DNA from 4 places in the Peteryoungia glycinendophytica genome. Region 3 is predicted to be linked to each of the others. Evidence: predicted binding sites of a transcription regulator. Region 3 holds the regulator's gene; each other region holds the start of a gene.
What was found. The regulator PhoB, encoded in region 3, activates phosphate uptake and scavenging genes when phosphate is short. The targets are predictions, from matches to a motif close to TGTCATNNANCTGTCAT.
Positions count from the first base shown of each region.

Region 1: the regulator PhoB is predicted to act here: its motif matches at 4,238-4,254, upstream of FJQ55_RS11945 (BtaA family protein).
Region 2: the regulator PhoB is predicted to act here: its motif matches at 1,551-1,567, upstream of FJQ55_RS14155 (ceramide glucosyltransferase).
Region 4: the regulator PhoB is predicted to act here: its motif matches at 6,196-6,212, upstream of FJQ55_RS07210 (esterase-like activity of phytase family protein).

Region 1 covers NZ_VFYP01000001.1:2,444,300-2,451,848, forward strand. The annotation lists gene FJQ55_RS11930 (lytic transglycosylase domain-containing protein) at 118-1,095, shown strand; gene FJQ55_RS11935 (serine hydrolase domain-containing protein) at 1,112-2,485, opposite strand; gene FJQ55_RS11940 (putative bifunctional diguanylate cyclase/phosphodiesterase) at 2,587-4,161, opposite strand; gene FJQ55_RS11945 (BtaA family protein) at 4,301-5,551, shown strand; gene FJQ55_RS11950 (class I SAM-dependent methyltransferase) at 5,548-6,207, shown strand; gene FJQ55_RS11955 (glycoside hydrolase family 25 protein) at 6,362-7,141, shown strand; gene FJQ55_RS11960 (lytic murein transglycosylase) at 7,308-7,549, shown strand, end outside.
Region 2 covers NZ_VFYP01000001.1:2,881,327-2,888,875, reverse strand. The annotation lists gene FJQ55_RS14160 (GMC family oxidoreductase) at 1-238, shown strand, start outside; gene FJQ55_RS14155 (ceramide glucosyltransferase) at 319-1,509, opposite strand; gene ung (uracil-DNA glycosylase) at 1,675-2,379, shown strand; gene FJQ55_RS14145 (NAD(P)/FAD-dependent oxidoreductase) at 2,517-3,794, shown strand; gene FJQ55_RS14140 (aldehyde dehydrogenase family protein) at 3,905-5,332, shown strand; gene FJQ55_RS14135 (DMT family transporter) at 5,362-6,258, shown strand; gene FJQ55_RS14130 (RidA family protein) at 6,274-6,663, shown strand; gene FJQ55_RS14125 (DUF1236 domain-containing protein) at 6,822-7,220, shown strand; gene FJQ55_RS23540 (hypothetical protein) at 7,302-7,549, shown strand, end outside.
Region 3 covers NZ_VFYP01000001.1:458,311-465,859, reverse strand. The annotation lists gene FJQ55_RS02290 (Hsp33 family molecular chaperone) at 1-162, opposite strand, end outside; gene argF (ornithine carbamoyltransferase) at 284-1,201, opposite strand; gene FJQ55_RS02280 (aspartate aminotransferase family protein) at 1,222-2,418, opposite strand; gene FJQ55_RS02275 (GcrA family cell cycle regulator) at 2,853-3,389, shown strand; gene phoB (phosphate regulon transcriptional regulator PhoB) at 3,524-4,207, opposite strand; gene phoU (phosphate signaling complex protein PhoU) at 4,236-4,949, opposite strand; gene pstB (phosphate ABC transporter ATP-binding protein PstB) at 4,997-5,782, opposite strand; gene pstA (phosphate ABC transporter permease PstA) at 5,818-7,173, opposite strand; gene pstC (phosphate ABC transporter permease subunit PstC) at 7,170-7,549, opposite strand, start outside.
Region 4 covers NZ_VFYP01000001.1:1,476,535-1,484,083, forward strand. The annotation lists gene FJQ55_RS07190 (AI-2E family transporter) at 1-191, shown strand, start outside; gene hdaA (DnaA regulatory inactivator HdaA) at 192-905, shown strand; gene FJQ55_RS07200 (RNA degradosome polyphosphate kinase) at 967-3,159, shown strand; gene ppx (exopolyphosphatase) at 3,172-4,692, shown strand; gene FJQ55_RS07210 (esterase-like activity of phytase family protein) at 4,763-6,121, opposite strand; gene FJQ55_RS07215 (adenylate/guanylate cyclase domain-containing protein) at 6,235-7,299, opposite strand; gene lhpI (cis-3-hydroxy-L-proline dehydratase) at 7,465-7,549, opposite strand, start outside.

The DNA.
Region 1 (7,549 bases), 2.0 Mb from region 3:
TGAAAGACCTCAAGGCTCCGTAAGCTTGCCGCAATGCTGGGCATAGATTAAGAAACGGAAATCTGATCGGTGGTGATTTGCCTATCGATCACCTGCTTCTCGTAGACGGATAGTGGCATGATCGTCAGAAAAGACCGCGGCATCGTCCTTTGCTTGGCTGTTTCAGTGCTGTCAGGCCTGGCTGGATGCACCGCGATCGATGAGAGCGTAAAGGCCGATGTCACGGCAGCGCCGGTGGCCAATCCGAATTCGCCCGAAATGCTGGCTGCCAAGGCAGCCGAAGCCGCAACCAGTGGGCAGACGCCTGCACAGGTCGCGGGCCAATCAACCGCCCCTGGCGCCATGACCCAAGCCGAACTGGCAGCCGCCAATCCCGGCCCCGCCCCGATCATCCCGGGCACAGAGACCGCGGCCCCGATCCCCGCCCTCAAGGAATCCGCTCTTTCGGCCACGGCTCCTCAGACCGCCGCCACCCAGGCGCTGACCATGGTCACCACGCCACCCGGTGTGCCCGCACAGCAAGCCTTGACCACAGCAGCAGCCCCCATGGAGGCAACGCTTGCGGCCCCGGCATCGGCCACAGCCTTGCAGCAGCCGACCTCTACAGCGGCCTCGCCTGCCCCCGTCGTACTGGCCTATGCCGCACCGCTTCGTGCGACGGCACTCACCAGCTTCGGCGACCCCTTCGACATTTCGCCTCCCGGCGATCCGGATGCCTTCGAGGCAGCGCCGCAGCCCGAGATGGTTGGCCCGACGCGCCTTAATGCGCTGATCAAGAAATACGCAAAGATCTACGAGGTCCCGGAAGAACTGGTACACCGCGTCGTGCGTCGCGAGAGCCGCTACAATCCCTCGGCCTATAGCCGGGGCAACTACGGTCTGATGCAGATCCGCTACAACACGGCCAAGGCGATGGGCTACGACGGACCCGCCGAGGGCCTGTTCGACGCGGAAACCAACATCAAATACGCGGTCAAATACCTTAAAGGCGCTTGGCTCGTCGCCGACAACGATCACGATGATGCCGTCCGGCTCTATGCCCGCGGCTATTATTACGACGCCAAGCGCCGTGGCCTGCTGCATCTGACGCAGTAAAGTCTGCCTCTGCCCCTCATCGCTTCAGGGCGTCGCGGATCGCGGCAACCAGTCGTTGCGGCCGATAACCGCCACGGCTCGGTGTCAGCCCCATCCGCACCACGACCAGATTTTCCGACGGAATAACGGCCACGGACTGTCCGTCATGGCCGAGCAGCCAGAGGACATCCGCCGGGAGACCGTAATGCGCGTCGGCCTCGTCCCCCGGCCCCTTCCGCCAAGCCTGGGCGCCACCATAAACACCGCCGGAAGCCGCTGTTGGGGTCGTCATGCGGGTCACGAAATCCGCCGGGACGATGGGCTTTCCGTCCCAGACGCCGCCTTGTGCTAGCAGCAACCCGAACCGGGCCCAATCCCGCGCGGTTGCGTAGAGATACGAACTCCCGACCAAGGTCCCGTGCGCGTCCGCCTCGAGCACGGCGCTGCGCATGCCGATCGGGTCGAACAGCGCCTTGCGGGGATAGGCGAGCGCCTGCTTTGGATCGGAGAAGCGCGACATCCACCATTTCGAGATGAGGACGGCCTCACCGGAGGAATAATTGAACCGCGTCCCGCGCTCGACGATAGCCGGCACCGAACGCGCATAGGCTGCCATGTCGGACTGCAGATAGAGCATGCGCGTCACGTCGGTGACGGCGCCATAGTCTTCGTTGAAATCGAGCCCGCTTTGCATGGCCAAGAGATCGGATAGCCGGATCTTCGCTCTGCGGTCACCCGTCCACTCAGGAAAAAGCCCCTCCGTATCGAGATCCACACCCTGATCCGCAGCAACCTTGCCAGCAAGCACAGCATTGACGCTTTTGGCCATCGACCAGCCCAGCAGAGGCGTCTGGGCGTTAAACCCCGCGCCATAGCTCTCCCCGACGATGCGTCCATCCTTGACCACGACCACGGCGCGATAGGCGGACCCCAACAAGGCTGCATCCTGCAGCGTGGTCGACAGACGCGAATCCATCGCACCGACACGCTCGCCTTCCGGCCAGGAGACGGTGTCATCAGAAGGAACGGCTTCGGACACCGGGGCGGAAACGCCTTGAGCCGAGGCAATATCGCCATCTGGCACCGAGGCACAGCCGAGCCCGTCGCGATAGACGGCGACGGACGGCGCGATGAAGCCGGCGAGATCAGCCGTGACCAGCCGCCGGTCGAGGTCCACGTCGACCCCGACAAGTCTCAACAGCGGATGTCCTGGTGCCTGAACGTCATCCGTAAGCACATCATCGGCATCGCGCCCGGCAAGGAAGACGTTCGAGCAGACGATCTTGGCCGCATAGCCCGTCCCCACTCTCAACAGGTCAGGCGGCGCCAGCCACAACCAGACGCATCCACCCAGGACCAGGATGACGAGAGCGGCGCCAGCAGCGACCAATAGTTTTGACAGGAGACGCATGTTTTCCTCCGCAGTTGCGGCCATGCAATCAGGAATTCGTGACAGGCGAAAGAGGACCGGCGGCAATCCCCGCCTCTGTCCCCGCCTGAAAGAGAAAGAACTTAGTGGGCGGGCAGCGACGTCGTACCCGCGCCCAGACGCGACTGCAGATAGCCGAGCACCTCACCGGCGCCGAAAGGTCGGGAGAACAGGAAACCCTGCGCCTCACCGATCCCGAGGACCCTGACGAATTCCAGCTGCCGTGCCGTCTCGATGCCCTCGATCGTCGTCTTGACCTGGAATGTCTCGGACAGCTTGTGCATCAGATCAACCAAGGTCGCGCCCTGGCTCGTCTCGACCATCTGCTGGGCAAAGGACCGGTCGATCTTCAACTCGTCCAGCGGAAACTTCCTCAGATGATGGATAGAGGCGAAACCGGTGCCGAAATCATCGAGTGCAACGCGCACTCCGCCTGAGCGCAATTGCGCCAGGCTGCGGCAAACGAGTTCGAGCTCGACGGAAAAGACCGATTCCGTTACTTCCACCGTCAACCGCTCCGGCGCAAGCCCGGCCTCGGCGAGACTGTCGAACACGTGAGCAACGAAGCCCGGGTCCTTGAACTGATCGCCAGAAACATTGACACTGACGCCGGTTGGTGCCGGCCAGCGGGCAGCCTCCTGGCAGGCGTGCTGAACCACCCAGCGTCCGATATCGAGGATGATGCCGATCCGCTCGGCAATCGGAATAAAGACATCCGGAGCGATTAGGCCGCGCGTCGGATGCCGCCAGCGCAACAGCGCTTCCAATGAACGAACCTGGCCGTTCTTTACGCCCACGATGGGCTGGTATTCCAGGTAGAACTCGCCCTCGCTCAGAGCCTGGGCCAGATCACGCTCAAGCTCTAGCGTCTCGATCGCCTCTTGCGCCAAGGCCTGGTCGTAGAAGGCATGGCTCGCCCCAAAGCGCTGTTTGGCGCGGTCAAGCGCAAGATTGGCACGCTTGATCACAACCGAAAGGTCGTCATCGGACGCCAGCAAAAGCGTCGCCCCGATGCTGACGCCGGCAAAGACCCGCTTCTGTTGGAGTTGGAACGCTTGCGACAGGCTGCCTTCGATCTCCAGGCAGAAGAATTCGACAATGGCTTTGGACGAGGCCTTGGGCAGTAGGACGGCGAACTCGTCGCCACCGAGGCGGAAGATGAGCGCATCTTCGCCAACCGCCCGGCGGAGACGGCGTGACACCTCGACGAGCAGATGATCTCCCGCTTCCTGGCCCATCGTGTCGTTGACGAACTTGAACCGGTCGATATCGATCAGCAACAGCGCATGATCGCTGCGCTTCTGCGAACCGAGGATCGGTCGCAGATTGTCCTGCAGGGCAATGCGATTGCCAAGCCCCGTCAGGGGATCCCGACCAGCCAGTTGCAGGTCGTCGTTTCGGCCGTTTTCCAGCGCGCTGATCTGGCCCCGAAGTCTCTGTTCGAAATAGCCGAAATTTCCAGCCAGCAGGGCACCCGCCACCGGAAGCCCTGCGAGAATGAGATGGGGCCATGACGACAAAACGCGGAAGACTTCCCCATCGACTGGGTCCGACCAGAGGAGAGGAAGAGCGGAAATGGCAGGTGCAATGGAGCCGGCAAAAAACCCGGCAACGGAATATCGGACAACCCGGCCCGGAGGCGCCTTCATTAACATCATGTTAAAACACCCGAATGATATGGGGATAATTTGATTAAAAGCCTTTAGATTTCGTTAGCCGGCAGCGTCCGGACCGCGTCATCAAACTGTAGCACCGGCCAGCTACACGCCATCAACCCTCAAGTGATGGCGGATCGACATGACAGAGCTTGCACCGGATGCCGGGTTTCACCGGAACAAGAAGCTGAAGGATGCACTTCTGCAGCACGAGCCTATGTCGGCCGCCGGCCTCTCGGAACGCCTGTTCGGCCTTCTCTTCTCGGGTCTCGTCTATGCCCAGATATGGGAGGACCCCGAAGTCGACATGGAGGCGATGGAGCTTACCGAGGGCCATCGCATCGTCACCATCGGGTCCGGCGGCTGCAACATGCTGGCCTATCTGAGCCGCCGCCCGGCCTCCATCGACGTCGTGGATCTTAACCCCAACCATGTCGCGCTCAACCGGCTGAAACTCACCGCCTTCCGTCACCTTCCGGATCATGCCGCCGTCCTGCGTTTTCTCGGGACGGAAGGCGAGAAAGGCAACCTCGCTGTCTTCGACCGCCATATCGCGCCTCATCTCGACGAGACCTCCCGCCGCTACTGGCAGCGACGCAGCCTTAGCGGTCGGCGCCGCGCCAGCGTCTTTACCCGCAATATCTACCGCACCGGATTGCTCGGTCGCTTCATCGGGATCGGCCACGTGCTCGCGCGCCTGCACGGGGTCAGGCTCGAGGAGATGGTTAAGGCCAGATCGCTCCGCGAGCAGCGCCACATCTTTGACAGGCAGATCGCACCACTCTTCGACCGGCCCCTCATCCGCTGGCTGACGGCGCGCAAAAGTTCGCTCTTCGGCCTCGGCATCCCGCCGCAGCAATATGACGAGCTGGCGGGCCTGTCAGACAGTGGCACCATCGCGCCGATCCTGCGCCACCGGCTGGAGAAGCTCGCTTGCTATTTTCCGCTGAAAGACAATCCCTTTGCCTGGCAGGCCTTTGCGCGCCGCTACCCGCGCGCTGGCGAGGGCAAGATGCCGACCTATCTTCAGCCGCAGCATTTCCAAGCGATTCGCGACTGTGCGAACCGGGTCACCGTCCATCATGCCGGCTTCACCGAACTCCTCAGGGAAAAGCCGGCCGCCAGTCTTGATCGCTTCGTCCTGCTCGACGCCCAGGACTGGATGACGCCACAGCAGTTGAACGAACTCTGGACCGCGATCACCCGAACCGCAGCCCCCGGGGCCCGGGTCATCTTCCGCACCGCAGCTGAGGTGAGCGTGCTTGACGGAAAGCTCTCAGAGAGCCTGCTTGCACAGTGGTCCTACCTTGCCGATCAGTCAGCCCGTCTCGACAAGCGCGACCGCTCGGCGATCTACGGTGGCTTTCACCTTTACGAAAAGCGTTCCGCATGAGCGCCGAAACAGGCATTACGGACGGCATCAGCCACGCCAAGCGCATGGACGCCATGTACCGTTATCAGCGGCACATCTACGACCTCACCCGCAAATATTATCTTCTCGGCCGGGACCGGATGATTTCCGGGCTCGATCTTCGCGAGGGCGGCACGCTGCTCGAGATCGGTTGCGGCACCGGCCGCAATCTCCTGGTAGCCCGACGTCATTATCCGTCGGCCCGGCTGCATGGACTGGATATATCCGCCGAGATGCTGGCATCGGCCCGTCACACCTTCCGCAAGGAGACCGACCAGCCGGTTTTGCAGGTCGCTGATGCCACCCGATTTGCCCCAGAGGATTTTGGCATTGCGGGTTTTGATCGGGTGATGATCTCCTATGCCCTGTCGATGATCCCCGAATGGCAGACCGCGGTGGATAAAGCGCTCGCAGCCCTTTCGCCTCTCGGCTCCCTGCACATCGTCGATTTCGGCCAGCAGGAGCGACTGCCAAATCCGGTCAGGACCGGCTTGCAGGCATGGCTTGCCCGTTTTCATGTGACGCCCCGGAGAGACCTGAGGGACGTGCTGGAAGCACAGGCGATGAAAACCGGAACCCGTCTCACCTTCGAGCCCCTCTGGCGCGGCTATGCCTGGCATGCCGTGCTTGCGCGCTGATGAAGGCACGTCTGCGAAAAATCACTGCATCAGACGGATTGCATGTAACCCCGTTTTAACCATGATGGGGGGAAATGGGATCTCAACGCCTTCGGACCGCCCCAACCCGTCTGTCCGGCCGCGAGATTTTCAGTTCCGGACCCATGGATGACCGATGCGGTGGCTTTCGACGGCACTCTTGCCCATTTGCCTGCTTTTTGCTGGCTGCACGTCGGGCAGCTACGACCTTATGGAGACGGCCTCCGTCTCGCCCCGTTTCAAGGACACTGATCCCCAGGATTTCGGTGGCAAGACGCCCCACCGCCACCAGGTGCATGGCATCGACGTGTCCAAGTGGAATGGCGATATAGACTGGTATCAAGTCCGGCGCTCCGGCGTCTCCTTCGTCTTCATCAAGGCAACCGAAGGCGGTGACCGTGTCGACCCGCGCTTCACTGAATACTGGCAGGGCGCACGCGCCGCTGGCCTCGCCTATGCGCCCTATCACTTCTACTATTTTTGCTCGACCGCCGACCAACAGGCCGACTGGTTCATTGCCAACGTTCCGCGCGAAGCGATCCAGCTCCCGCCGGTACTCGACGCCGAATGGAACCCCTCGTCGAAGACGTGTCGCACTCGACCGGACGCGGCAACGGTCCGCAGCGAGATGAAGCGCTTCATGGACCGGCTCGAAGCCTATTACGGCAAGCGCCCGATCATCTACACCTCGGTCGATTTTCACCGCGACAATCTCACCGGTGCCTTCGAAGACTATCACTTCTGGGTCCGCGCCGTAGCCCAGCACCCCAGCGAGATCTATTCGGAGCGGCGCTGGGCGTTCTGGCAATACACATCAACCGGCGTCATCCCCGGCATCCGCGGCGGGACAGACATCAATGTCTTTGCCGGAACTGAGAAGAATTGGCATAACTGGGTTGCCGCCGTTTCCAAGTGATCGATACGCCTGCCGGCTTGCTGGTGAAGACGCGAGATTGGTCACGTTTGGTCCGGCTGCGCCACAGAACCGTCGACATGTCCGCCCAGTGTCGCGCCGACCTCCCAAGGCATACTCAAAGGACCGATTGATGAAGCTCGCCACCCGCCTCAGCCTCCCCCTCGCCATGCTGCTCGCCTCGACCAGTGTATCCTTCGCGCAGCAATGTGGTGGCGATCTCGGCGCCTTCCTCGATGGCATACGCCAGGAATCCCTTGCAGCCGGAACCCCGGCCGACGTGGTGGAGAAGGCGCTGGCTGACGCCCGCATCGACGAGAAGGTGCTGGCCCGTGACCGCTCCCAAGGCGTCTTCCGCCAGACCTTCCTCGAATTCTCCCAGCGCACCGTCTCCCAGGCTCGCCTCGACAT
Region 2 (7,549 bases), 2.4 Mb from region 3:
CTTCCCGACGCCGCCCTATCCGTCGACCCACAATCTCGGCACCAACCGCATGAGCGAGAAGGCGCAGGACGGCGTGGTCAACAAGCACGGCCAGACACACGACATCCAGAACCTGTTCGTGTCCGATGGCAGCCAGTTCACCACGGGGGCAGCGGAGAACCCGACGCTCACCATCGTGACGCTGGCGATCCGTCAGGCAGATTACATCGCCGAGCAGATGGGCCAGGGCACGATCTGATCCATCCCGACATTACCCGAACCTCCCTGCGGGCGGTCGTAGCCTTTCGTGGCTACGATCGCCCGGCTTTTTGTCTGGTGTCAGGAGGTGCGGGTGGTGACGAAGGCGCGGGCCTTGTCGGTGGTGCGGCGGACCGCTGTGCGGAGACGACCCGGCAGGGGCGGGCGGTCCTCAGCGACTGTCATGGCATTGCCGCGCCAGACGAAACCGTTGCCGAACCAGGCGGCGACGAAGAGTGCTGGAAGCGCGAGGTCGCGCAGCAGCATGGCAGGCAGGGCGCGCCGGCCGATCGGCCAGCGATAGGCCCGGCAGAGCAAGGCTTCGGCGCCATACCAGACGGCGAGATAGACCGGCAATGCCAAGACGGGCAGAGCGCCCGCGATCGACAGAGCGATCACGGCGGAGGCCGGCAGGGCGGCACCGGTCGCGATTTCCGGCAAGAAATACAGTGGGAAGGAGGCGCGACGCAGGCGCGCCCAGCGCAACTGCCGCTTCCAGACGGCGGACAAGTCGCGCCGGCCAAGCGGTTGTTCGAACGGCAGGGTCACCAGGCGAACGTTGAGGCCAGCATTGCGGACGAGCAAGGTCGCAGCCGCATCTTCAGCGACCTCCTCGCCGAGGCGCTCGAATCCGCCCATCTCACTCATCAGGTGGCGGTTGAAGAGCATCGACTTACCCTGGGCAAAGCCGAAGCCGACGCTATCGGCGAGGAGCTGCCAACGCGCCTGAAAACTGTTCAGCCAGACGCTCTCGACCATCGCACCAAAGCCTTCCGGCTCGGTCCCGACGGGCGGCGAGCAGACGAGGCCAGTTTCCTCATCCCAGCGGGACAACGTTCGGGTAAAATGGTCCGGCGGCATCAGAACATTGCTGTCGGCGAGCACGATCCAGTCATGCCTGGCCGAGCGCCAGCCTTTGACGAGATTGTTCATCTTCGGATTGACACTCATGCGGTCTTCGCCAACGAGCAGACGGGCGGGAACCCGGGGATGCGCTTCGATCAGACGGCGGGCGGTTGCGGCGGCTGGATCGCCTTGCTCGGCCACGCAAAAGATGATCTCGTAGGTGGGCCAGTCGAGCGTGAAGGAGGAGGCAAGGCAGCGTTCGAGATTGTTCTCCTCACCGCAGATGGGTCGCAGCAGTGTCACCGGTGGCCGCGTGGCCAGATGGTCGCTGCTTATGCGGTTGCGCTGTCTCCAAAGGAGTGCCAGGGCAACACTGCCCAGCTGGACGACAAGGGCGGTCGCGGCAAACCAGATCAGCAGTGTCATGGCGCATCCTCGGAAACGGTGGCCACCGATAACATCCGAGTGTGACAGTTCGGCGAAAGCAGTGTGTCACTGATCGCCAGCGTCGCGTGAACTGCCGTCACGTTGACATCCGCCCCTAGCAGCACTTTATCCTTTTGTTGCAAGGCAGGTAAAGGGAAGAAGACGATGGCCGCAGAGGTGAATCTCGAAGACAGCTGGAAAGCGGCTCTCGGGGATGAGTTCAAGAAGCCCTATATGCGGGAGCTGAAGGATTTTCTGAGAGCGGAAAAGGCGGCCGGCAAGCACATCTTTCCCAAGGGGTCGGAGTATTTTCGCGCACTCGATCTCACGCCGCTTGATCAGGTCAATGTGGTCATCCTTGGCCAGGATCCCTATCACGGTGCGGGTCAGGCCCATGGTCTATGCTTCAGTGTGCAGCCGGGCGTGCGCATCCCGCCTTCGCTCGTCAACATCTATAAGGAATTGCAGAGCGATCTGGGCATCGCCCCGGCGCGGCATGGTTTTCTCGAACACTGGGCAAAGCAGGGCGTGCTCCTGCTCAACAGTGTTTTGACCGTGGAGGAGGCGCGGGCTGCATCTCACCAGGGTCGGGGCTGGGAGCACTTTACCGATCAGGTCATCCGCCGGGTGAATGACGACTGCGAAAACGTCGTCTTCCTGCTGTGGGGCTCCTATGCGCAGAAAAAGGCGGCCTTCGTCGATACCAACCGGCACCTGGTGTTGAAGGCGGCGCATCCGTCGCCGCTGTCGGCCCATAACGGTTTCTTCGGGTGCCGTCATTTCTCGAAAGCAAATGCCTATCTTGAAGCCAACGGCCTGCTTCCCATCGACTGGAAACTGCCGGACCAACCTGTTTCTACGGCTGCTTAATTAGTAGAGTGAAGATTATACGTTGGAATTATAGAATATTTTGACTATAGATTAATTTTTACAGCCGGACGTTAGTGGATTTCTCAGTAGCGATCGTCAAAATCAGTCCATTCTTTCGTTCTTTTCAGGTTTTCTGCATGTTCCCTTCCTTGCCGGGTTTGCCCGTGTGGCGCCGCCCTGCCGGCACGCCGACGCTCGGGTTTATCGATGGCCAGGTGGACCTGCTCGTGGTCGGTGGCGGCTATCAGGGGTTGTCTGCGGCCTATCATGCGGCACGACTGGGGCTGAAGGTTCAGGTGATCGAGGCGCGGGGGCTCGGGGAAGGTGCCTCCGGCGTCAACGGCGGTCAGGTGATCCCAGGTCTCAAGCATGATCCAGAAAGCCTCCGCCAGTTGCTGGGCGAGGAGGCGGGGCAAAGGCTCGCTGATTTTTCCGCTGGCACGGCCGATTCCGTCTTCGATTTGATCCGCACCGAAGGGCTTGATGTCGAGCACCAGCGGAACGGCTGGATCCTTGCGGCCCATACGGAGAGCGCGCTCCAGGCGGCGGTTCGGCGAAACCGGCAATGGCGAATGCGGGGCGCCGATGTAAGGCTGCTCAACGAGGCGGAAATCGCACTCCTGATCGGGGCACAGGGCTACCGCGGCGGGTGGCTGGATCGGCGGGCGGGCGCGGTCAATCCGCTTGCTCTGATTTTCGAACTCGCACGACTTGCCACGCGATCCGGCGCCGGCCTGTTGCTCAACGAGGCGGTGACTGATCTGCAGCGGCGCGGGTCTTTGTGGGTAGCCTCCACCGATAGCGGGCGAACGCTTCTCGCCAAGAAGGTGTTGGTCGCGACGAATGCCTATTCGGGCGCTCTTATTCCGGGCCTTGCGGAAAGCCTGGTCTGGCTGCATTCCTTTCAGATCGCCACCGCCCCCTTGCCAAGTACCCTGCTGGATCAGGTGCTGCCGGGTGGACAACCGGTGTCCGACAGCCGGCGGATCCTCGTCTATTACAGGCGCAGCCCGGATGGCCGGCTCATCGTGGGCGGACGTGGACCGATGCGCGAGCCGCGGTCCAAGGAGGATTGGGCGCATCTGGAGCGGGCGATGCTGCGGCTATTTCCGGCGCTTCGGGACGTGGCGGTAACCCATCGCTGGTTCGGTCGGGTCGCCATAACGCCGGACTATCTGCCGCATCTGCACGAACCGGCTCCGGGGCTGTTGATGGTCGCGGGCTGTCAGGGACGCGGGATCGGCTTGATGACAGCGCTCGGCCCAAACCTTGCCGCCTATGCTGCGTCCGGCGATGCGCGGGTGCTGCCGCTCCCCGTCACGCCGCTTCGCCCGATCCCGTTTCATCGTTTCCGACGGATCGGTGTCGCGGCTCATGTGGCCTGGTACCGTTTGCTGGACAGTCTGGAACGCTGAAATGCAAGCATGGTTGGGGATAGGTCTGGCTGCAACGCAGCCTTGCTTGCAGTCCGCATCCGCATCACCAATAGTGACCCATCAGTTCTTTTGTCCGCCCTGGAGGCTCGATGTCCAACCATCTGAAATTCTTTATCGACGGCGCATGGGTAGACCCGATGGTGCCGGCGCTGCTGGACGTCATCGATCCCTCGACCGAGGACCCCTTTACGCAGATCTCGATGGGCAGCAAGGGGGATGTCGACCGGGCGGTTGCCGCCGCGAAAGCAGCCTTCGCAACATTCTCCGTGACCGAGCATGCCGAGCGGCTGGCGCTGCTCAAGCGGATCCTCGAGATCTATAACGAGCGTTACGAGGATATCGCCCAGGCGGTAAGCCGCGAAATGGGCGCACCGATCGGCTTTGCCCGTGATGCTCAGGCCTGGGCCGGGCGCGCGCATCTGGAATCGACCATCGCTGCCTTTGAGGAGTTCCAGTTTTCGGAACTGCGTGGTTCGACCATGATCGTCCGCGAGCCGATCGGCGTCTGTGCGCTGATCACGCCGTGGAACTGGCCGCTCAACCAGATCGTCTGCAAGGTCGCGCCCGCGATTGCTGCCGGCTGCACTGTGGTGCTGAAGCCATCGGAGATTGCGCCGATCTCCGGTGTCATCTTCGCCGAGGTCATGGAAGCCGCCGGGACACCGAAGGGCGTGTTCAATCTGGTGCAGGGACGGGGTCCCGAGGTCGGCCAGGTCATGGCCGGGCATCCGGATGTCGACATGGTATCGTTCACCGGCTCGACGCGTGCCGGCATCATCGTGGCGAAGACGGCGGCCGACACGGTCAAGCGCGTGGCGCAGGAACTGGGCGGCAAGTCGGCCAATATCATCCTGCCCGATGCCGATCTGGAAACCGCCGTACGCAAGGGCGTCGAGGGCTGCTTCGGCAATTCCGGCCAATCCTGTGATGCACCGACCCGCATGCTGGTGCCGGCCGAATGGCATGACGAGGCACTGCTAATTGCCCGCGAAGCGGCCGAAGCCCATACCGTCGGCGATCCGCAGGCGGAAGGAACGGTTCTCGGGCCCGTCGTCAGCGAGGTTCAGTTCAACAAGATCCAGCGACTGATCGAAACCGGCATCGAAGAGGGCGCGCTGCTCGTCACCGGCGGGCCGGGCCGGCCAGAAAATCTCAATCGCGGCTACTACATCCGCCCGACGATTTTCGGCCATGTCACGCCCGACATGACGATCGCGCGGGAAGAGATTTTCGGGCCGGTGCTGTCGATCCTGCCTTATGAGACCGAGGAGCAGGCAATCGAAATCGCCAATGACACGGTCTACGGCCTCGCCGCCTATGTTCAGTCGGGCGATCTTGCCCATGCGCGGCGGGTGGCCGCGCGGATGCGGGCGGGTTCAGTCTATCTCAACTATCCCGACTGGGACACGATGGCTCCGTTCGGTGGCTACAAGCAATCAGGCAATGGCCGCGAATATGCGGACTGGGGCATCCACGACTTCCTCGAGATCAAGGGCATCGTCGGCTATGGCAGCTGACGGAGCATGCCCGGAATGACGCTTCTGCCATGAGCCTCGACAATCCCCGCCAATACCGCCTCGGCCTTGTCTACGGCGCCATTTCGGCGCTGGCGTGGTCGTCGTCCGGCCTCTTCATTCGCCATATCGGCACGGATCTAATGACCATGCTGTTCTGGCGCGGGCTCTTCTCGGGTACCTGCGTCTTCCTGTTCTTCGTCTATCTCGAGCGCAGCCGGGTGCCCGGAATCCTCAGGCGGATGGGCTGGCCGAGCGTCTGGACGATGATCTTCTCCGCCGCCAGCATGGTGACCGGCATCGGCTCGATGTATTACACGGCGATTGCTGATGCGATGGTGATCTATGCCACCGTGCCCTTCGTGACGGCGGCGGTCGCCTTTGTCTTCATCGGGGAGCGGCCAAGCCGTTCTACACTGATTGCCAGTGGCGTTGCCATGGTTGGCGTGCTGGTGATGTTGACCGACAGTCACGGAGAGAGCGGCGGGCTGTTCGGCAAGTTTCTGGCGGCCGTCATGACGCTCTGTGTTGCAGCTATGGCAACACTGATGCGCAAGCATCGCGACGTGCCGATGCTGCCGGCGATGGCGGGTTCCGCCTGGCTCTGTTCCTTGGTTACCTTCTGGTTCGCTGCACCGCTGACGGTCACCGCCGTCGATCTCAGGCTGATCATCGTCTTCGCCATCGTGCAGAATGCAATGGGCCTGATCTTCTACACCGCCTCCACCCGGCGCCTGCCGGCGGCCGATGCGAGCCTTTTGACCGCGCTCGAAGTGCCACTGACGCCGCTGTGGGTGTGGCTGGTGTTGAGCGAGGTGCCGTCGGCCGGGACGTTGGTCGGCGGGCCGATCGTGCTTGCCGCGCTGTTCGGCCATATCCTCTACGAAGTGCAACGCAACCATTCGGCGCCTGTTGCGCCCCTGCCCTGAGAAAGGCCGAGCGCCATGAAACGCAGCTTCAATCCGGCATCCGTCCGCAAACCCTTCGGTCATTACAATCATGGTCTGCTGGTGCCGCCGGGAGCCAGCCTTTTGGTGACATCGGGTCAACTCGGCATCCGACCCGATGACAGCATTCCGCCTGACGTGACCGGACAGGCGGAGCTTTGCTTCGAGGCGATCTCCGCCATTCTGGAGGATGCCGGGATGAGCTTTGCCGATGTCATCCGCATTTCCGGCTTTGTCACCAAACGCGAGGACTTTCCAGCCTATATGGCGGTCCGTGACCGCTACACGCTGGAGCCGAAACCGGTCTCTACGCTTATCGTAGTCGGGGGATTTACCCGAGCAGAATTCCTCGTTGAAGTCGAAGTAACTGCGGCCAAGGTTTTTTGACATGCAGTGGTCATTCTCGATTTTGTTCCCTCTGAAGGGGGCAAATCTCTCTTTTTCTTGACGATTGAATCAATATTGTCCCCAGTCTTGGCAGGGGAACAATTCGTTCTTCCGGGTGTTCTTGTCGTCGATGGCAGTCAAACGGAAAGGATGAAGCCATGAAGACGAAGATTCTCGCTCTTGGAGCTTTGGTGATTGGTTCGATCGCGTCGCCCGTTCTCGCCCAGGAAGGCACTGTAACCGGTGCTGCCGGTGGCGCTGTAACCGGTGCAATTGTCGGCGGTCCGGTGGGGGCTGCGGTGGGTGGCGTCGTCGGCGCGATTGCCGGTACAGCCGTTGCCCCGCCGCCGCCCCCGGTCGTGACCTACGTCCAGCAGCAGCCGATGCCGGCCCAGCCGGTGGTGATCGAACAGCAGGTTGCTGTCGGTGAACCCCTGCCGCAGCAGGTCGTCCTGACCCCGATCCCGGATCAGCCGAAATATGCCTATGCCGTGGTCAACAACCAGCGCGTGATTGTAGATCCGCAGACCTATGTGGTCGTTGGCGTGGTTCAGTAATCCACGTTTCTGATCGATCCGATCAATCAGGCCGGTGACGCATACGAATATGCGCGCGGCCCATACCCAAGGAGTTACACCATGGACCAACGTCCTGATCCCCGCCTCGACACACGTCCGCACGTGACACAGCAGAATGCTGGCATGAGCGGCGCAAGCTGGGGCATTGCAATCCTGCTGATCGTCGTGATTGCAGCTGCGGCCTTCTTCGTTTTCGGCAACCGTGATACCGCTGATACCACGACCGCACCTGCGACTTCGACGAGCGAGCCCGCGACCCCGCCGGCAGCCAGTGATACGGCTCCTGCTACGCCGCCGGCCGCGACGAC
Region 3 (7,549 bases):
TGCAACCGGCTGCGGATAGGCGTGGCGGTCGAGAATGGTGTTGATCAGCGGCCCGAGCTGGACGGCACGGCCGCGCACGTCGAGCCCTTCGACCTGAAAGGGCACCACGCTGTCGTCACCGGCGAAACCGAATTCGCCGAGTTCTGCTTGTCTATTCGACATGAATGTACTCCTGGCGCCGAAACGCCCAATCGCAGGGCTTGAGCAGCCCGATCAGAAAGCGCACAGATGGGATCACCTGCGCCAAAGGTCAAGACATCGCCCTGCCCGCTTGCCCCGCGCCTCAGATGGCGCCGAGGCACCAGGCGAGAATGGACTTCTGCGCATGAAGGCGATTTTCCGCCTCGTCGAAGACCACCGACTGGGCGCCGTCGATCACCTCGTCCGTTACTTCTTCGCCGCGATGAGCCGGCAGGCAGTGGAGGAAGAGCGCCTCGTGCTTCGCCTTCTTCATCAACTCCGCATTGACCTGGAACGGCTGAAAGACGTTGTGGCCGCGCGCCTTGTGCTCCTGGTTCATCGACACCCAGGTGTCGGTGATCACTGCGTCGGCGCCGGCAACGGCACGGTCGGCATCATGGCAGAGCATGATCTCGCCGCCATTGTTGCGGGCCCAGTTGAGGATCTTGTCATCCGGCTCGGAGCCCAGCGGCACGGCCATGTTCATCTTGTAACCGAAACGGGCCGAACCTTCGACCAAAGAATGCAGCACATTGTTGCCGTCCCCGGTCCAGGCCAGCGTCTTGCCGGCGATCGGGCCACGATGTTCCTCGACCGTCAGAATGTCTGCCATGATCTGGCAGGGGTGGGTCAAGTCCGTCAGGGCGTTGATCACCGGCACCGTCGCATGCTCTGCCAGTTCCAGCAAACGGGAGTGATCCGTCGTCCGGATCATGATCGCGTCAACGTAACGCGAAAGCACCTTCGCGGTATCGCCGATGGTCTCGGCACGGCCGAGCTGCATTTCGGTGCCGGAGAGAAACAGGGTTTCGCCACCCAACTGGCGCATGCCGACGTCGAACGAGACGCGGGTACGGGTGGACGGCTTCTCGAAGATCATCGCCAGCATTTTGCCGGCAAGCGGCTTGTCGGCATTGCCGACCTTCGTCGCCTGCTTGCGGGTGCGCGCGTCGTCCAGCATGTGACGCAGGTCCTGCGCTGAAACGGCGGAGAGATCGAGGAAATGCTTCGGGGATGCCATGAGTTGTACCTGTCTTGACCTTACGCGGTTACAGCGGCCTTGGCGCGGATGTGTTCTGCGGCGCGCTCGATGCGGGCGATGCCCTCACGGGCCTCGGCGACGCTGACGGTAAGCGGCGGCAGCAGGCGGATGACGTTATCGCCGGCGGGAACGCCAAGCAGATGCTCGTCGCGCATCGCCATCAAAAGTTCGGTGTTGGGCACCTTGGCCTTCATGCCGAGCATCAGGCCTTCACCGCGGACCTCTTCGATCACATCGGGATAGCGGTCGCCGAGTGAGGCCAGACCCTGGCGGAAGACAAGCGCCACATCGCGAACATGGTCGAGGAAGCCTTCGGCCAGCACGACGTCAAGCACGGCATTGCCGACGGCCATGGCAAGCGGATTGCCGCCATAGGTCGAACCATGGGTGCCCGGTTTCATGCCGTGGGCGGCCTCTTCGGTCGCCAGGCAGGCGCCAAGCGGGAAACCGCCGCCGATGCCCTTGGCAACCGCCATGAGATCGGGCGTGATGCCGGCCCATTCATGGGCGAATAGCTTGCCGGTACGGCCGACGCCGCACTGGACCTCGTCGAGGATCAGAAGCAGGCCATGCTCGTCGCACAGGTCGCGGAGTGCCCGCAGCATCTCGACCGGGATCGGGCGGATGCCGCCTTCGCCCTGAACGGGCTCGACGAGAATACCGGCCGTCGCATCCGTGATGGCGGCCTTGACGGCATCGAGATCACCGAAGGGAACCTGGTCGAAGCCGGGCGCCTTGGGACCGAAACCTTCGAGATACTTTTCCTGACCGCCGGCAGCGATCGTCGCGATGGTGCGGCCATGAAAGGCGCCTTCCATCGTGATGATGTGGAACTTCTCCGGATGGCCTTTGGCAAAATGATAACGGCGCGCCGTCTTGATTGCACATTCCAGCGCTTCGGCACCCGAATTGGTGAAGAAGACGCGGTCGGCGAAGGTGACATCCGTCAGGCGCTTGGCCAACTTCTCCTGACCCGGCACCTCATAGAGGTTCGACAGGTGCCAGACCTTGTCGGCCTGATCCTTCAGCGCGCCTACCACATGCGGGTTGCCATGGCCAACCGAGGTCACGGCGACGCCGGCGGCAAAATCGAGATAGCGCTCGCCGGTCTCGGTGATCAGCCAGACGCCCTCGCCTCGCTCGAAACGCAGCGGCGCCCGATTGTAGGTCTGATAGAGCGGCGTAGCGTCTGCCATGGCGATTGCATTCCTTCTTGATCCCGCAGTGGGTACGGGGGTCGAGCCCCGCGGGCTCGAGACAATTAAAAATGCCGCCTTGCGGCGGCGAGGGCACTATCTTCATTTAACCCTGCAATGTCAACGAAACTTGGCGAAACTTGGGTCCGCGGGGGAAAACGGATCCGAACCGCGCGCGAGTCCCGGGCGCAGATTCCACCTGTTGCATACTTGACTCACTCGGGAAGCAAGTTGGGGAAAACCGGAAAATCGATTCCAGATGATTCCTGCGACTCTTGTCACAGAGTCAGCCTGCCTCTAGGTTAAATTTCATTAAGAGATTGCATGCGGCGGAAGTGATCACCGACAGTTACGAGGCGGTTTTGTTTCGAATTCGTTCGAAGCAACGGTGACGGATTCTGCCATGACACACGCGAGCGGCGGAGAAGTATGGCATGAATTGGACTGATGAGCGGGTCGAAAAACTGAAGCGTCTCTGGGCCGAAGGCCTGAGCGCAAGTCAGATCGCAGCGCAACTGGGTGGCGTGAGCCGAAACGCCGTCATCGGCAAAGTACACCGGCTGAACCTGCCGGGCCGGGCCAAGGCCGGCGGCAGTTCCTCTGCGGCGCGTCCTGCCAAGCGCGCCACACAGACGCAACGCCCGACGACCTTCCAGGCCCGTCCGGCCGCCAATGCCACCACCCGCACCGTTGCCCGGGCTTCCGGCGCCACCCTGCTGAAAGAAGAAGTCGAAGTCGACGCTTTCCACGAAGTCGAGGTCAGCCGTCCGCTGAACGTCGTTGTTCCGATCTCGCGCCGTCTGGCGCTGACGGAACTGACGGAACGCACTTGCAAGTGGCCGATCGGCGATCCGATGAAGGACGACTTCCACTTCTGCGGCTGCGAAATCAACGACGCATCGCCTTACTGCACTTATCACGCAAAGCTGGCCTATCAGCCGGTGAGCGACCGCCGCAAGGCCGCTCGCTAAGCGATCGAAAGAACATCAGATGATGTAGACGGGTCCTTCGGGGCCCGTTTCTTTTGAACCGCAGGTTAAAACAAAAAGGGCCGCGACGGACAATCCTCCGTGCGGCCTCGGTTGGTTGGCAAGTGCTCGAAGCCTCAGGCTTCCATCGAATAGCCCGCACCGCGAACGGTCCGGATCACATCCTGCATGTTGGAGAAATTCAGCGCCTTGCGCAGGCGCCCGACATGCACGTCGACCGTGCGCTCGTCGACATAGATGTCGTGACCCCACACGCCGTCGAGCAGCTGCGAACGCGAGAAAACGCGGCCGGGCGAGGTCATCAGGAATTCGAGAAGCCGGAACTCGGTCGGGCCGAGGCGCACTTCGCGGCTCTTGCGGTGCACGCGATGCGTCTCGCGGTCGAGCTCGATGTCGCCGCAGCGGAGCACACTCGACAGAACCTCGGGCTTGGCACGACGGAGCATCGCCTTGACCCGGGCCATCAGTTCCGGCGTCGAGAAGGGCTTGACGACATAGTCGTCGGCCCCCGTCGCCAGTCCGCGCACTCGCTCGCTCTCCTCGCCTCGCGCGGTCAGCATGATGATCGGCAGGCGCTCGGTCTCCGGTCGCACGCGCAGGCGCCGGCAGAGCTCGATGCCCGAGACGCCCGGGAGCATCCAGTCGAGGATCAGCAGGTCCGGTACCCGTTCCTGCAGACGGATCTCGGCCTCGTCGCCGCGCAGGATCGTTTCGACCTCATATCCTTCCGACTCCAGATTATAGCGCAGGAGGACGCTCAGCGCCTCCTCGTCTTCCACCACGGCAATCTTCGGCTGCATCAGACCATCACCTCGCTGTGGCCAAGGCTCATTCGGTGATCGCACCGACGGAAGACGTCAGGTCTTCCTTCGGGCGCTCGCCTTCCGGCGGCGCACCTGTTGTCATGTAGTAGATGGTCTCCGCGATGTTGGTCGCGTGGTCGCCGATGCGCTCGATGTTCTTGGCGCAGAAGAGAAGATGCGTGCAGCTGGTGATGTTACGCGGATCTTCCATCATGTAGGTCAGAAGCTCACGGAACAGCGAGGTGTAGATCGCATCGATCTCTTCGTCCCGGTCGCGGATCGACTTCGCCTTCTCGGCGGAGCGGGTCGTGTAGACGTCGAGCACTTCCTTGAGCTGGGCGAGTGCCAGATCGGAGAGATGCTCAAGGCCGCGGGCGAGCTTGCGCGGAACGCCCGTCGCCTGGATGGCGACAACGCGCTTGGAGTTGCTCTTGCCGAGATCGCCGACGCGCTCCAGATCGGCGGCAATGCGAAGGGCACCGATGATTTCGCGAAGGTCCGAAGCGACCGGCTGGCGCTTGGCGATGGTCACCACAGCCTTTTCGCCGATTTCTTTTTCCATCGCGTCCATGACGACGTCGTCAGAGATGACCTTCTGGGCGAGTGCTGCGTCGGAATTGACCAACGAACGCACGCTTTCAGCGACCATCTGCTCCGCCAGACCGCCCATCTCGGAAATGCGGCGCATCAGGAATTTCAGTTCCTCGTCGAAGGCCGAATAGATGTGTGAGGAAGCCATAACCTAGATCCTTGATGTTGAAGTGAGCCCGATGTGACCGAGTGACCTCAGCCGAAGCGGCCCATGATGTAGTCTTGCGTGCGCTGATCGTCCGGGTTGGTGAACATCTTGTCCGTGTCGTTCTCTTCGACGAGCTCGCCCAGATGGAACATGGCCGTACGCTGGGAGACGCGGGCGGCCTGCTGCATCGAGTGGGTGACGATGACGATCGTGTAGTTCTCGCGCAGTTCGTGGATCAGTTCCTCGACCTTTGCGGTTGCGATCGGGTCAAGCGCCGAGCAGGGCTCGTCCATCAGGATGACTTCCGGGCTGACGGCAACGGCGCGAGCGATGCACAGGCGCTGCTGCTGACCGCCGGACAGACCGGTACCGGCCGCATCCAGGCGATCCTTGACTTCGTTCCAGAGGCCGGCCTTCTGCAGGGCGGTCGAAACGATCTCGTCGAGGTCGGCCTTGTTCTTGGCGAGGCCGTGGATGCGCGGGCCGTAGGCGACGTTCTCATAGATCGACTTCGGGAACGGGTTCGGCTTCTGGAAGACCATGCCGACCTTGGCGCGCAACTGCACCGGATCGACCTTGGCGTCGTAGATGTTCTCCGCATCGATCAGGATGTTGCCCTCGACGCGGCAGCTGGCGATCGTATCGTTCATCCGGTTGATGCAGCGCAGGAAGGTCGACTTGCCGCAGCCCGACGGACCGATGAAGGCGGTCACCGAGCGCGGACGGATCTCGATGTTCACGTCGCGCAGGGCCTGCTTCTCGCCGTAGTAAACCTGCACGTCGCGTGCGGTGATCTTGGATTCAGTCATGATTGGCGCTTTCGTCGTCGTCATCTTTGTCGAGAGATTGTTCATCATCATACACCCCCTTACCAACGGCGCTCAAAGCGGCGACGAAGAATGATTGCAACCAGGTTCATCAGGATCAGGAAGACCAGCAGGACGATGATGGCGCCGGAGGCACGCTCCACGAAGGCCGGGTCACCGCGCTGGGTCCAGTTGTAGACCTGCACCGGCAGCGCCGAGGCGGGCTGGAAGAAACCGTCCGGCGGGCCGGCGGGGAATTCCTTGACGAAGGCGACCATGCCGATCAGGAGCAGCGGTGCGGTCTCGCCCAGCGCACGGGCCAGACCGATGATCGCACCGGTGAGGATGCCCGGCATGGCGAGCGGCAGGACGTGGTGGAAGATCGACTGCATCTTCGAGGCGCCGACACCGAGGGCGGCGTCGCGGATCGAAGGCGGCACGGCCTTCAACGCCGAACGGGTGGCAATGATGATGGTCGGCAGGGTCATCAGGGTCAGAACCAAGCCGCCGACGATCGGCGCCGACTGGGGCAGCCCGACGAAGTTGATCAGCACGGCGAGGCCCAGAATACCGAAGACGATGGAGGGAACGGCCGCCAGATTGGCGATGTTCACCTCGATGAGGTCGGTGAACCAGTTCTGCGGCGCGAACTCTTCCAGATAGATGGACGTGGCGACGCCGATCGGCAGCGAAAGCACCAAGACGATCAGCATCATGTAGGCGGAGCCGATGATGGCGATACCGAGGCCGGCGGCTTCAGGACGGGTGTCCGAGGCATCTGCCGAGGTGAAGAAGGACCAGTTAAACTTGGTCACCAGAATGCCGGCTTCCTTCAGCTTGTCGGCCAGCACCAGCTGCTCGGGCGAAACATTGCGGTCGAGCTTGGCACTCTCCATCGTCACGCGGCCCTTGTAGTAGCCGTCGATGCGACCGGCAGCCAGGAGGTCGAACGAGACCGTCTTGCCGATGACGGAGGGGTCGGCCAGCACGTAGTTGCGGAGGTTGGCAGGCCCATCCTTGGAGATCAGTTCGCCTACAGCTTTGGGAGTCAAACCCTCTGAGGCCAGGCCCTTGGCGGCTATTGCGTCACCCAGAGCCTTCTGAATCAGCGGCGCGTAACCAAAGGTCGAGACCTTGGCGATGGCAGCGCGATCTCCGGTACCGGACGGATCGAGCTTGGCCGGATCCAGATAGACGTCGATGGTGATGTAGGTCTGCTGGAAGGAGGACAGGCCGTTCGACAGGATCGAGGCGAGAAGGCCGACGAGCGCGATGATGCCGAAGGCGACGGCGGCCTTGCCGAGCAGGCGGAAACGCGCTTCAGCGGCATTGCGCTTGCGGGTCCGTTCGTCGAGGCTCAAAAGAGACTTGGCCTGCCCCTTTGCTGCGGGGGCTCCGAATGCGGTGAGGTCGGTCATTCGTACTGCTCCCGGTACTTACGGACAATGTAGAGGGCGATCACGTTCAGGAGGAGCGTGATGACGAAAAGGGTGAGGCCGAGCGCGAAGGCAACCAGGGTCTCGGGGCTTGCAAATTCGGTATCCCCAGTCAGCTGGCTGACGATCTTGACCGTCACCGTCGTCATCGCCTCGAAAGGATTGAGATCGAGCTTCGCCGAGGCCCCTGCCCCGAGCACGACGATCATGGTCTCGCCGATCGCGCGGCTGGCGGCGAGCAGGACGGCGCCGACAATGCCCGGAAGAGCGGCCGGCAGGACGACCTGCTTGATCGTCTCCGACTGGGTGGAACCCAGTGCATAAGAACCGTCACGCAGCGCCTGGGGAACGGCATTGA
Region 4 (7,549 bases), 1.0 Mb from region 3:
TGTTCGGCTTCGTCGGCGTCCTGGTCGCAGTACCGGCGGCCGCAGCCGTCGGCGTGCTTGTCCGTTTCGCGCTGTCGCGGTATCTTGAAAGCGATCTCTATTATGGTTCGGCGATCGATCTTTCGCTCACCGCATCACCAACCGTTGGCGAAATCGGCGGCGAGATCCAGCCTCAGGCCACAGAGAAGTGAATGACTGACGTCAAGAGGGCACCGGAGCGGCACGGGCCCGGCGAACAGCTGCCGCTCGTCTTCGATCATGGCTCCGCGACAGGTCGCGACGACCTTCTGGTGTCCGAGCGTCTCGCGGCGGCCGTGTCGCTGGTCGATGCCTGGCCCGCATGGCCCTCGCCAGTCGTAATCCTGCAGGGGCCGGAAGGCTCGGGCAAATCCCACCTCGCGCAGATTTTCCGTGATGTGAGCGGCGCGGCTGATATCGATGCCAGGGCAGGACAGGGCGCTTCCAGCCTCGCCGCTGCCGGACCGGTCGTCCTTGAAGATGCCGAGCGCAAGGGCTTCGACGAGGTCGAGCTTTTCCATGTCATCAATGCGGTGCGCCAGCACGGCACCTCGCTGTTGATCACCTCGCGCAGTTTCCCGCCGTCCTGGAACGTCGCTCTGCCGGACCTCGCCTCGCGGCTGAAGGCGGCGACCGTGGTCGAGATCGGTGCGCCGGACGAGGATCTTCTGGGCCAGCTCATCATGAAGCTGTTTGCCGATCGCCAGCTTTACATTGATGACAAGATCGTTGGGTATATCGTGAAGCGGATGGAACGATCCTTCACCGCTGCCCAGCAGGTGGTCGACCGGTTGGACAAGGTGGCGCTCGCCCGCCGCACCCGGATCAGCCGCAGCCTTGCCGCAGAAGTGCTGGAGACCCTGGAACAGCCGCAGAGCGGGGACTAGGCGTCACAGATCTGTCGTCATACTGTTATAGTGGCCCAAGGGGCAACAAAGGGACGAAGGCATGGACAGCGCGGTAAACGACACGGTTGGCACAAATGGCGAGGACGCGGTCCAGACGGATGACATCCGCACCAGTCCCTTGCGCTTCATCAATCGGGAATTCTCCTGGCTGCAGTTCAACCGCCGCGTCCTTGAGGAAACCCTGAACACCGCTCACCCGCTTCTCGAGCGGGTCCGCTTCCTCTCGATCTCTGCGGCCAATCTCGACGAATTTTTTATGGTCCGCGTGGCCGGCCTCGAAGGTCAGGTGCGCCAGAGCATCGTGGTGCGCAGTCCCGACGGCAAGACGCCCGCCGAACAGCTCGATGATATCCTGAAGGAAATCGACAACCTTCAGATGGAACAGCAGGCTTCGCTTGCGGTCCTTCAGCAGTATCTCGCCAATGAGGAAATCCTCATTGTACGCCCGGCGGCCCTGTCCGAAGAGGACCGCCGCTGGCTGGAAAACACCTTCGAAGACTCGATCTTCCCGGTTCTGACGCCGCTGTCTATCGACCCGGCGCATCCCTTTCCCTTCATCCCCAATCTCGGCTTCTCCATGGGGCTGCAGCTCTGCTCCAGCCGCACCGGCGAACCGATGACGGCCCTGCTTCGCCTGCCGCCGACGCTCGACCGTTTCATCCGCTTGCAGGATATCGGGCAGACGATCCGCTTCATCACATTGGAGGACGTGGTCGGCCTGTTCATCAACCGGCTTTACCCGGGTTACGAGGTGAAGGGCTTCGGCACCTTCCGCATCATCCGCGATAGCGATATCGAAGTTGAGGAAGAGGCCGAGGATCTGGTCCGTTTCTTCGAGACCGCACTGAAGCGCCGCCGCCGCGGCTCGGTCATTCGCATCGAAGTGGATTCTGAAATGCCGGTGGCCCTGCGCCAGTTCGTCGTGCACGAGCTGAACGTGCCCGACAACCGTGTGGCCGTGCTGCCCGGACTGCTCGCTCTCAACACGATTTCGGAAATCTGCAAGGCACCGCGCGACGACCTGCGCTTCGAGCCCTACAATGCGCGCTTTCCGGAGCGCGTTCGCGAACATGCCGGTGACTGTCTGGCGGCAATCCGCGAAAAGGACATGATCGTCCACCACCCCTATGAAAGCTTTGACGTCGTCGTGCAGTTCCTGCTGCAGGCGGCCCGCGATCCCGACGTGCTCGCGATCAAGCAGACGCTTTACCGCACCTCCAACGACAGCCCGATTGTGCGCGCCCTGATCGACGCGGCCGAAGCCGGCAAGTCGGTCACGGCGCTGGTGGAACTGAAGGCCCGTTTCGACGAAGAGGCGAACATCCGCTGGGCCCGCGATCTGGAGCGCGCCGGCGTCCAGGTCGTCTTCGGCTTCATCGAACTCAAGACCCACGCCAAGATGTCGATGGTCGTGCGCCGTGAAGACGGCAAGCTCAGAACCTACTGCCATCTCGGCACCGGCAATTATCACCCGGTTACGGCGAAGATCTACACGGACCTGTCCTTCTTCACCTGCAACCCGAAGATCGCCCATGATATGGCGAATGTCTTCAACTTCATTACCGGTTACGGCGAGCCGGAAGAGGGCATGAAGCTCGCGGTTTCGCCCTATACGCTGCGCCCGCGCATACTGCGCCACATCAACGAGGAGATCGAGCACGCCAAGGCCGGTCGCCCGGCGCAGATCTGGATGAAGATGAACTCGCTGGTCGATCCCGAGATTATCGACGCGTTGTATGAGGCTAGCAGCGCCGGCGTCGAAATCGACCTGGTCATCCGCGGCATCTGCTGCCTGCGGCCGCGAGTAGCCGGGCTTTCGGACAATATTAGGGTCAAGTCGATCGTCGGTCGCTTCCTCGAACACAGCCGCATCTTCTGTTTCGGCAACGGCCACCGGCTGCCGTCCGACAAGGCGCTCGTCTATATCGGCTCGGCCGACATGATGCCGCGCAACCTCGACCGCCGCGTCGAGACTCTGGTGCCGCTGATCAACCCGACGGTGCATGAGCAGGTTCTGTCACAGATCATGCTGGGCAACCTGATTGACAACCAGCAGAGCTACGAGATATTGGCCGACGGAACGTCACGCCGCATCGAGGTGCGACAGGGTGAGGAACCTTTCAACGCCCAGCACTATTTCATGACCAATCCTAGCCTGTCGGGCCGGGGTGAAGCCTTGAAATCGAGTGCACCGAAACTGATCGCCGGCCTGATTTCCGGCAGGAAACGCTAACACTGGTACCTCATGACACGATCTGAAGCGCAGGGGCGTCTTCCCGGGATTGCCCCTGTCTCCGTTGTTGACATCGGCTCGAACTCGATCCGCCTGGTGATCTATGAGGGGCTGTCGCGCGCACCGACGGTCTTGTTCAACGAGAAGGTCCTTTGCGGACTGGGCAAGGGTGTCGCAACGAGCGGGCGCATGGACGAGGAGGGCGTCGAGCGTGCGCTGGCCGCGCTTCGGCGATTCCGTGCCTTGTCCCAGCAGGCTCAGGCGACGCGGATGTATGTCCTCGCCACGGCTGCCGCCCGCGAAGCCTCCAACGGCCCTGATTTCATTGCACGCGCCGAAGAGATCCTGGGGCAGGAAATCCTTGTTCTGACCGGCGAGGAAGAGGCGAAGTATTCCGCGCTCGGCATCATCAGCGGCTTCCACGAGGCCGATGGCATTGCGGGCGATCTCGGAGGCGGCTCGCTTGAATTGATCGATATCAGCGGCAAGACCTTCGGCAAGGGCATCACCCTTCCGCTTGGCGGCCTGCGGCTTTCGGAAGCCGTCGATGGTTCGCTGCCCAAGGCCCGCGCGCTGGCCAAGAAGCTGCTCCTCGGTGCCAAGTTTCTTTCGAAAGGCACGGGCCGGACCTTCTATGCGGTGGGTGGCACCTGGCGCAACATTGCCAAGCTGCACATGGAGATCCGCAAATATCCGCTGCACATGATGCAGGGGTATGAGCTGCCCTATGACGAGATCGCCTTCTTCCTCGACGAGATCATTTCCGGCGCCAATGCCCGAGATCCTGCCTGGTCGTCCATCTCCAAGAACCGCCGCAACCTGATTCCCTTCGGTGCGATTGCGCTGCGCGAGGTGATCGAGGTCATGCAGCCGCGCACGGTCTGCTTCTCCGCCCAGGGTGTGCGCGAAGGTTATCTCTATTCGCTGCTGCTGGAAGAGGAGCAGGCGCTCGATCCCCTCATCGAAGCGGCCGATGAACTGGCAATCCTGCGCGCCCGCTCGCCGGAACATGCCCGCGAACTCGCCGACTGGACCGGTCGGATGATGCCTTTCTTCGACATCGAGGAAACCGAAGAGGAAAGCCGCTATCGCCAGGCCGCCTGCCTGCTCGCCGACATCAGCTGGCGCGCTCATCCTGACTATCGCGGCCTGCAGGCGCTGAACGTGATCGCCCACTCGTCCTTCGTCGGCATCACGCATCCCGGCCGCGCCTTCATCGCGCTCACCAATTACTACCGCTTTGAAGGTCTGCACGACGACGGCCAGACCGGCCCGCTGGCGGCGATCGCCACGGAACGCCTGCTCGACCGGGCAAAGCTGGTGGGTGGGATGCTGCGCGTCGTCTATCTCTTCTCTGCCTCGATGCCGGGCGTGGTGCACAACTTGACCTTCCGACGCTCGAGCAATCCCGAACTCGACCTCGAATTTGTCGTGCCCAAGGCCTATGAGGTCTTCGCCGGCGAACGGCTGGACGGTCGTCTGACGCAGTTGTCGAAGCTTACGGGCAAGCGGCTCGCATTCGTGTACGAATAAGCCCAAGCCGCAAATCCTGATCAGATTGAGAGCGGGCCGGGCCCCGCTCTCGTCGTTTAAAGTGCGTTTTTCACTTCGCCGCGAGGAAATCGCCCACCTCGAGCAGAACGAATTCGGTATCGTCTGCCTTATCGAGCGCGCGGCCGGCCGAAAAGGGCAGGTTGTTGTCGTTGCCCACGACGATATGGGTCGGATCGACCACATCGACATTCTCGATGGTGACAAAGGGCATGTCGTAGAAACCGTCACCGCCGCCCTGACGCTTCTTGTTGTCCGGGTCTTCGATCTTCATCAGGTCGATATAACCGATCTTGCGCACGGCCTTGCCGGCATTCTCGTCTGTCATTTCGATCTTGTAGATCCGCTTGTGCCTGGCCGGAACGGCGAAGCAGTCGTCGGCCGGTGCCTTCGGATCGGCGCAAGCCTTTTCGGCAACGCCGGCGCCATTGTCGCGCTCGATGACGAGCGCCGTCGTCTCGTCGATCATGTTGAAGTCACCGATCGCCTCGCCGCCTTCGGAGAGTGGATAAAGCCAGGTCTTGCCTGTCCAGGCCTTGGAGGCGGCGTCGAGTTCGATGATGCGCAGTGCCGTCAGGCCGTCGGCCTTCTCGACCGAACCGTCTTCGAGATAGAGCGGGCCTTCCAGCAGACCGTAGAGTTTGCTGCCGTCCTTCGACATCGCCATCCCCTCATAGCCGCCCGAGCGCTTGAGGTTGAAGACCGGCATCTTGGCAGCCGGATTGGCCGGGACGACGAGGGTCGGATTGTCGGGCGACTTGACGTCGGTCTCGCCGGCATTGGTGGCGATGACCTCGGTCAGCACGCCCTCGGTGGAGAACTTCAGCACATAGGGGCCGAACTCCTCGCCGACCCAGAAGCCATCGGCGACAGGCTGGATGGATTCGACGTCGAAGTCCGCGCCCGTCAGATAGCGCTTCTCCGAGCCTTCCATGGCGATCGGGAAGGGGGCCTTCTTGTCGGAATCGGTCAGGAAGAGGGTGTTTTCGACCTTCACCGTGCCGGCATCCCAATCAAAAGTCAGATGATGTAGCATCAGCATGGCGTCGGTTGAATTGATCTTCGAGCCGAAGCCGTTGTCCGACAGGCTCCAGAACGAGCCGTCCGGCATGGCCTTGATGCCGGAGAAGCCCTGGAGCGGCTGCCCGTCGAAGGGAAGCGAAAGACCGGTCGGCCGCACCCCGTCTTTGCCGGGCACGCTGCCGAGCTCTTCGGCGCGCTTGCGATCGGCGGTGGTGAACTTGCCGGAGGTCTTGAGATAGGCGGGCGCATCGTCCGGCGCAGCGATGATCGTGTTTGCCGGCAGGATGGCGTGGTTCACCAACCTGGCAGTGAACACTGTCTCGTCGGCAAGCGCAGACGAGGCGCAGATGAGGAAAAGGGATACGGAAGCGAGAAGGGATTTTTTCATCGACGTCACCTTGGTTGATGAGGATAACGACGAGAGGGGTTACGGCCTTTAGATATCAGAGGAATTACGGGCGTACGAAGCTTTGATGACGGCGCAACGGCGATCGTCGAAGATCACTCGGCAGCGCCCGCCGCAAGGCGAGGCGCAGCGGAGGTCGACATTGGTTTCGCTTGGCGCGCCAGGGCGATGACGCCGATCGGCTGGCCACGGCCGCGCAGCCCGTGCTCGCCCAGATAATCTGCATGGATGGTGGCCGGCATGGTCATGCGTTGCGCCAGATCCTGCGAGATCAATACGGGGCGCCCAAGCGTACGGCACAGGCTCTCGAGGCGCGCCGTCGTGTTCACCGTGTCGCCGAAATAGGCAATCTTGTGGTGGTCGACGCCGATCTCGGCCGTGATGATCTCGCCGCCATGTAGGGCGGCCCGCAGGCGCGGCATCTGGCCGAACTGGCTCATCCACCGGTCGGAATTGGCTTCGATCTGGTCGATGATATCGAACACACAGCAGATGCATCGCGCATCCCTAATGCCACGCTCCAGAGGCCAGGTGATGATGACAGCGTCTCCGATATAGTCATCGATCGTGCCGTGATGCCGCCGGACCGGCTCGGCCAGCGCAGTGAAAAGGGCTCCAAGAAACTCCTGTGTTCGCAGGTCGCCATGTTTCTCGGCAAAAGAGGTCGATCCCACCAGGTCGATGAAGAGGAAGACGCGCTCCTCTCGGACCGGCTTGCGGTAGCGGCCGGTGAGCAGGCTGGTGAAGATGTCGCTGCCCAGAAGATCGCGGACGCGGAGCACGAAGACGATAGAACCCGTGACCGCGAAGGTGTAGAAGACGACATTCCAGGGCAGGATGAAGATCTGATGCCAAGTCTCTTCAATGGTGCCCGAAATCTTGAGCAGATATCCGCCGGTGACATAGCCAGCGACCATCAGTCCGTAGTAGGTCGCAAGCGAAAAGACGAGGAAGGATGGTGTTGCAAGCCCATGCAGCCAGTTCCGGTAGTGCGATAGAAAGAGACGCCGCTCGAAGGCGATGATCGGCATGGCGATGAAGACGGAAAATATCGCGCCGATATGAGCCCGGCCGCCATAGACGAACAAGCTGTAAGCAACCCCACTCAAGGCAACGGCTGTTACCACCAGGCCCCAGAATAACAAGCTGTGCCGTGTCATGAGCCGTCCACCATTCTCGCTTGCAGCAAAGACTGCACCTCGTTGCGATATAGTGGCTTGTTCCACCTTGTGCCAGACATGCGCTTGCCGGAATTCGAGGCAGGGTGGCGCCAAAATTGATAGCTAGCCAACTTGCCAGGAACGGTGGCCTTCAAGCCGCGACAATTACGGCAACCAGACAGGCAGCCCATCTGTGTCCATGCCTTGCACAGCCGCCTCCACACAGGCGGAAAGCGAACCGAACCGCATC